One region of the Actinokineospora sp. NPDC004072 genome, then DNA from elsewhere that is predicted to be linked to it. Evidence: riboswitches for the same ligand, from Rfam matches in the RefSeq annotation. Region 1 holds a riboswitch; the other holds the start of a gene.

What was found. Region 1 has a riboswitch for cobalamin ahead of cobN (cobaltochelatase subunit CobN). Riboswitches for the same ligand answer to the same signal wherever they lie in the genome.
Region 2: another riboswitch for cobalamin. It lies ahead of ACWEPX_RS00385 (ABC transporter substrate-binding protein); the one in region 1 lies ahead of cobN (cobaltochelatase subunit CobN).

What each region holds. Positions count from the first base shown of each region.
Region 1 is NZ_JBSGHB010000017.1:116,091-119,551, forward strand. It holds gene ACWEPX_RS24775 (precorrin-2 C(20)-methyltransferase) at 1-78, opposite strand, end outside; gene ACWEPX_RS24780 (precorrin-8X methylmutase) at 75-695, opposite strand; gene ACWEPX_RS24785 (precorrin-3B synthase) at 692-1,984, opposite strand; cobalamin riboswitch at 2,000-2,160, shown strand; gene cobN (cobaltochelatase subunit CobN) at 2,189-3,461, shown strand, end outside.
Region 2 is NZ_JBSGHB010000001.1:81,866-85,326, reverse strand. It holds gene ACWEPX_RS00390 (TAXI family TRAP transporter solute-binding subunit) at 1-936, shown strand, start outside; cobalamin riboswitch at 1,005-1,158, shown strand; gene ACWEPX_RS00385 (ABC transporter substrate-binding protein) at 1,191-2,144, shown strand; gene ACWEPX_RS00380 (FecCD family ABC transporter permease) at 2,141-3,184, shown strand; gene ACWEPX_RS00375 (hypothetical protein) at 3,181-3,402, shown strand; gene ACWEPX_RS00370 (ABC transporter ATP-binding protein) at 3,399-3,461, shown strand, end outside.

The DNA of each region.
Region 1 (3,461 bases):
GATCAGCCGGGCGGCCTTGACGGTGACCAGCTCCGGGTCGCCGGGGCCCAGGCCGACGCCGTAGAGGGTGCCGGTCATTCGGCGTCGCTCGCGATCGCGTTGATGGCGGCCGCGGTCATGGCGCTGCCGCCGCGCCTGCCGCGGACCACCAGGTAGGGCAGGCCGGACTCCATCAGCGCCTCCTTCGACTCCGCGGCCCCGATGAAGCCGACGGGGATCCCCAGCACGGCGGCGGGCGTGCCCGCGCCTGCCGCGACCATCTCCAGCAACCGGAACAGCGCCGTCGGCGCGTTGCCGACGGCCACGACCGAGCCCGCGAGCCGGGGCCGCCACAGCTCCATCGCCGCCGCGCTCCGGGTGGTGCGCAGCTCGGCGGCCAGGCCCGGGACGGCCGGGTCCGACAGCGTGCACACCACCTCGTTGTCGGCCTGCAACCGCGCCCTGGTCACTCCGGAGGCGACCATCTGCGCGTCGCACAGGATCGGCGCGCCCGCGTCGAGGGCCGCCCTGGCCGCGGCCACCACGCCGGGGGAGTACGCCACGTCGCGCACCAGGTCGACCATGCCGCAGGCGTGGATCATGCGGACCACCACGCGCGCCACGTCCTCCGGCAGCCCGGCCAGGTCCGCCTCGGCGCGGATCGTCGCGAACGAGCGGCGGTAGATCTCCGCGCCGTCCCTGATGTAGTCGGTCACCTCTGCTCCTGCCTGACCTCAGCCACCACGTCGCCGGACACCGGCCTGCCGTCGACCTCGTAGCCGCCGTCCACGGCCACCACGTCGACCACGTCTCCCGCAGGCCGCCCGCACCGGCGCGCGCAGCCCGCGAAGTGCACCGGCCGCCCCGGGCGGGCGACCCGCAGCGCGTCGGCCCGCACGTCGGCCAGCGCCTTGGCGCAGCCCGGCCTGCCGGTGCACGCCGTCACCCCGATCGCCGGGTCGGCGGGGTCGACCACCAGGCCGACCGCGGCCAGCTCGGCCGCCGTCGCGCCCGGGACGACCACCCCGCGCCACGGTGTGATCACCACGTGCGGCGCGGCGGCCAGCACGGCGAGCTGCCGGTCGTCCAGCCGCCCGAGCGGCACCGCCGCCCCCGCGGCGCCGCCGAGGTCGCCCAGCGGGCCCGCCGTCGGCGGGCGGCCGGGCGCGATCCGCGCGGGCGAGGCGCCCAGCCGCTCGACGATCTCGGCCACCTGATCACCCAGCTCGGCGATCCGCCACTGCCCGTCGCGGATCTCCAGGAACGCCCGGGCCGCCGCCAGCATCGCCGCGACGGGCTCGGCCACCCGGACCCCGTGGTCCTGCCCGCCGAGCAGGATCGCCCACCGGCCCCCGACCGGCAGCGCGGCCACGTCCGCGCCCAGCCACGCCACGTCCCCCACCCCGGAGTCGAGCGCGAACAGGAACCGCCCCGGGAGCGCAGCCAGCACCGGATCCGCGCACAGCGCCGCATCCAGCACTGCCGCATCCACCCCTGCCGCGCCGAACCCTGCCGTGCCGACCCCTGCCGCGCCGAGCCCTGCCGTGCCGACCCCTGCCGCGCCGAGCCCTGCCGTGCCGACCCCTGCCGCGCCGAGCCCTGCCGGGCCCACCTCGGCCGCGCCCAGCCCTGCCGGACCCACCTCGGCCGCGTCGACCCCTGCTGCGTCCACCGCTGCCGCGCCGCGCCGGGGCAGCGGCGAGGACATGATGTTGCGCACTTTTTCGTGGGAGAGCGACGGCAGCAGCCCCGCGGCCGCCAGCCGCGCCCCCAGCTCCACCGGCCCGTCCGGCCCCAGCCCGCGGATCTGGACGTTGGCCCGCGAGGTCAGCTCCAGCCCCCCGCAGCCCAGCTCGGCCGAGGCCGCCGCGAGCACCCTGAGCTGCGCGGACGTCACCCGGCCGCCGGGCAGCCTGACCCGGGCCAGGCCCCCGTCCGCGGCCTGGTGCACGTCGAGCGCGCCCGGGCAGGCGTCGACGCCCGAGCGGCGGTTCTTGAGGGACACGCCCCGAATATAGGGTGAGCCCGACGAGGCGACGGCAACGGAGGAAGCCGGTGGGAATCCGGCGCGGTCCCGCCACTGTCACCGGGGAGCGACCCCCACCATGGCCACCGCGAGGGAAGGCCGGGGGGAACGACGATCCGGGAGCCAGGACACTCCGCCGTCGCGTCCCTCACTACCCGGGGCGAGGACCCCAGGAAGGGCGCCATGATCCTGCTGCTGTCCACCTCGGACACCGATCTGCTCTCCGCCCGCGCCTCGGGCGCGGACTACCGGCTGGGCAACCCCGCCCGGCTCGCCGCCGCCGACCTGCCCGCCCTGCTCGACGGCGTGGCCGTGGTCGTGGTGCGGCTGCTCGGCGGCCGCCGCGCCTGGGAGGAGGGGCTCGACGCGCTGCTGGCCGGGCCGCGGCCGGTCGTCGTGCTCGGCGGGGAGCAGGCCCCCGACGCCGAGCTGATGCAGTGCTCCACCGTGCCGGGCGGCGTCGTCGCCGAGGCGCACAAGTACCTCGCCCACGGCGGCAAGGACAACCTGCGTGAGCTGCACCACTTCCTCTCCGACACGCTGCTGCTCACCGGGACCGGCTTCAGCCCGCCGGTCGAGCTGCCGGTGTGGGGGCGGCTGGAGCGCCCGGCGTCGGCCGAGGGGCCGCGCGTCGGCGTCCTGTACTACCGCGCCCACCACATCGCCGGGAACACCGCGTTCGTCGAGGCCCTGTGCGCGGCCGTCGAGGAGCGCGGCGGCCAGCCCGTCCCGCTCTTCTGCGCCTCCCTGCGCACCGCGCCCGCCGACCTGCTCGACCTCCTCGGCACGGTCGACGCCCTGGTGGTCACCGTCCTGGCCGCGGGCGGCACCCGGCCTGCGGACGCGGGCGCGGGCGGCGATGACGACGCCTGGGACGTCGGCGCCCTGGCCGCCCTCGACATCCCGATCCTGCAGGCGCTGTGCCTGACCAGCGACCGCGCCACCTGGGCGGCCAGCGACGACGGGCTGTCCCCGCTGGACACCGCCACCCAGGTCGCCGTGCCCGAGTTCGACGGCCGGATCATCACCGTGCCGTTCTCGTTCAAGGAGCAGGACGCCGACGGGCTCTCGGTGTACGTCGCCGACCCCGAGCGGGCGGGCCGGGTCGCCGGGATCGCGGTCGCGCACGCCCGGCTCAAGCACGTGCCCGCCGCCGAGAAGAAGATCGCGATCGTGCTCTCGGCCTACCCGACCAAGCACTCCCGGCTCGGCAACGCCGTGGGCCTGGATTCCCCCGCCAGCGCCGTGCGCCTGCTCAAGGCGCTGGGCGAGGCGGGCTACGACATCGGCGAGCTGCCCGGGGTCGCCGAGCAGGACGGCGACGCGCTCATCCACGCGCTGATCGCCGCGGGCGGCCTGGACCCGGACTGGCTCAGCGCCGAGCAGTTGGCGGGCAACCCGGTCCGCATCCCGGCGTCGAGCTACCGCGCCTACTTCGACACCCTGCCCGACGAGC
Region 2 (3,461 bases), on a different contig from region 1:
ACGGCCCTGCGGCTGGGCATCGGCGCGCTGGCCGCCGGGGTCGCGGGCTGCGGCAGCGGCGGCTACGCCGGTCCGGCCCGGACGCTGCGCATCGCAGCGGGCGAGCAGGGCGGGTTCTACGTGGAGTTCGCCGAACTGCTCGCCGACCAGCTCGATTCGGCGCTGGGGGCGATGGTGGCGCCCAGCAGCGGATCGGCGGAGAACCTCGAACTGCTGCGGGACGGGCAGGCCGACCTCGGCCTGGCCCTGGCCGACACCGCCGACACCGCGGCGGCGGGGCGGGCCCCGTTCGGCGAGGTGCTGCCGCTGCGGGCGATCGGGCGGGTGTACGAGAACTACATGCAGCTCGTCGTGCTCGCCGACAGCCCGGTCACCGCGGTCGCCGACCTCGCGGGCAGGCGGGTGTCGTTGGGCGCCACCGGTTCCGGCGCGGCCGTCTTCGGCGAGCGGCTGCTGGTGGCGACGGGCGGCGCGGGCATCGACGCCGTGGTCGAGCACAACACGCTCGGCGCGGCGACGCGGCTGCTGGCGGAGGGGGAGGTCGACGCGCTGCTGTGGTCCGGCGGCGTCCCGACGCCCGCGCTGACCGAGCTGGCCGCCCGCCACCCGATCCGGCTCATCGACCTCACCGACCACCTGCCCGCCCTGCGCGCCGCCCACGGCCCCGCCTACCAGCGGGTCACCGTGCCCGCCAACAGCTACGGCCCCAGCAGGCCGGTGGAGACGATCGGGGTGTCGAACCTGCTGCTGACCACCCCGGCGCTGCCCGACGCCGTCGCCGCCGCCGTCGCGCGGACGCTCGTGCTGCGCGCGCCGCAGCTCATCCCGCCCTCGGCGCTGGGCACCCAGTACCTCGACCTGCGCTCGCTGATCGCCACCGGCGCGATCCCGCTGCACCCGGGCGCGGGCGCGGCCTACCGGGAGCTGCGGCGCTGAGCGGGGTGGCGCGCGTCACGCGGAGATCGGCGGGGCCGCCGGTGGGCTAGGGTGGCCCCGCCTGCCCGTCGGGCAGGCTCCGTCCAGGCTCCAGGAAGCCGGTGCGAATCCGGCACGGTCCCGCCACTGTGACCGCACCTCGGGGGCTCGTCGGGCGACCGCGTGGTCGCCCTGAAGTCCCCGGGTCGGGAGTCAGGAACTGCCCTGGGCGGATGACCCCTGCTGGGACGTGGGTATCCCGGACGGAGTGTGCGATGCCGCGTGCGCGCCTTGTTCCCCTGCTGACCGCGCTGGCCCTGGCCGCCTGCGGGGCTCCGGCCCCGCCCGCGGGGACCAGCAGCACCGCGATCGACAACTGCGGGCAGCAGCTCGCCTTCGACGGCGTGCCGCAGCGCGTCGTCGGCTACTACCAGCACCCGACCGAGCTGCTGCTCGCCCTCGGCCTGCGGGACAAGGTCGTCGGGATGGCCTACCCGGACAACGACCCGCTGCCCCGCTACGCCGCGGAGTACCGCGCCATCCCGCAGATCTCGGCGAAGGACGCCTCCTTCGAGCAGATCCTCGCCCAGTCCCCCGACCTGGTCTACGCGGGCTACGACAGCGCCTTCGCCCCCGACACCGGCCGCTCCCGCGAGGCGTTCGCGCAGGCCGGGATCGCCACCTTCCTCAGCAGCGAGGAGTGCACCGACGAGCCGGTGGTGATGGAGGACGTCTACGCCGAGGTGCGCACCATCGGCCAGGTGTTCCAGGTGCCCGAGCGGGCCGAGGCGCTGATCGCGGAGATGCGGGCGAGCGTCGACGGCGTTGCGGCCCGCCTGGCCGACGTCGAGCCGGTCGAGGTGTTCGTCTTCGACAGCGGCGAGGCCAGCGCCTACACCGCGGGCGGGACCGGGATCGGCAACCAGGTCATCGCGCTGGCCGGGGGCCGCAACGTCTTCGCCGACGTGGCGCGCGACTGGGCCGACGTCTCCTGGGAGCAGGTGCTGCGCCGGGCGCCGGAGGTGATCGTGGTCTACGACTACTACGGCACCCCCTCGGTCCAGCAGAAGATCGACTTCCTGCTCGGCAGGCCGGAGCTGGCCGACGTGCCCGCGATCCGCGACCGGCGCTTCGCCACCCTGACGTTGCAGGACACCGTGCTGGGCGTCCGCGCGCCGTTCGCCGTGGAGCGGCTGGCCGCCCAGCTCCACCCGGACCGGATGCGGTGAGGCGCGTCCCCTACCCGGTCGCCCTGGCGTTCCTCGCGCTGCTGCTGCCGGTGGCGATGGTCGCGGGCGTGGGCATCGGCTCGATCGGCGTGGCGCCGCAGGACGTGCTCACCGCGGTGCTCCACCAGATCGTGCCCGCGCTGGTGGAGCCGACCGGGCCGGATTACGTGGAGACGGTGGTGATCACCTCGCGCGGCCCGCGGGTCGTGCTGGGCGCGGTGGTCGGCGCGGGGCTGGCCGTCGTCGGGATGGCGCTGCAGGCGCTGGTGCACAACCCGCTGGCCGACCCCTACCTGCTGGGCGTCTCCTCCGGCGCGTCGGCGGGGGCGGTGGCGGCCATCCTGTCCGGGGTCGCCGTGCTCGGGGTGGCCACGACCCCGGTCGCCGCGTTCGCCGGGGCGCTCGGCTCGCTGGTCCTGGTGCACCTGGTGGCGCGGGCGGGCGGCCGGGTCACCACCGTCGGCCTGGTGCTGGCGGGCGTCGCGGTCGCCTACGTGCTCGCCGCGGCCACCAGCCTGATGCTGCTGCTGGCCAGCAACGGCCAGCAGGCCAGACAGATCCTGACCTGGCTGCTGGGCGGGCTCGGCGGGGCGACCTGGGCGGGCATCTGGGTGCCGCTGGCCGCGGTGCTGGCCGGGCTGGCTGTGCTGATGGCGCACGCCCGCCACCTGAACCTGCTCTACGCGGGCGAAGACGCGGCGATCAGCCTGGGCTTGGACGTGCCGCGCTTCCGCCGGGCGATGTTCGTCGCCACCAGCCTGCTGACCGGGGTGCTGGTCGCCGTCAGCGGACCGATCGGCTTCGTCGGCCTGATCCTCCCGCACGCGGTGCGCCTGGTCGTCGGCGGCGACCACCGCCGCGCCCTGCCCGCCGCAGCCCTGGCGGGCGCGTCGTTCCTGGTGCTCGCCGACGTCGTCGCGCGAACGGTGGCCAGCCCGCAGGAGATCCCGGTCGGCGTCTTCACCGCACTGTGCGGCGGCCCGTTCTTCCTGTGGCTGCTACGCCGACACGGCAAGCGCGGGGCGGGGGTGGCCGGGTGATCGAGGTGACCGGGATCAGCGTCGAGCTGGCCGGGCGGCAGGTTGTGCACGACCTGACCTTCACCGCCGAGACCAGTTCGGCCGTCGGAGTGCACGACCCGACCTCCACCGCCGGAACCAGCGCGGCGGTCAGGGTGCTCACCGCGCTACGCGGCGGGCTGTTCTTGCCGTGGCTGCTGCGCAGACACGACAAGCGCCGGGCGGGGGTGGCCGGGTGATCGAGGTGACCGGGATCAGCGTCGAGCTGGCCGGGCGGCGGGTGGTGCACGACCTGACG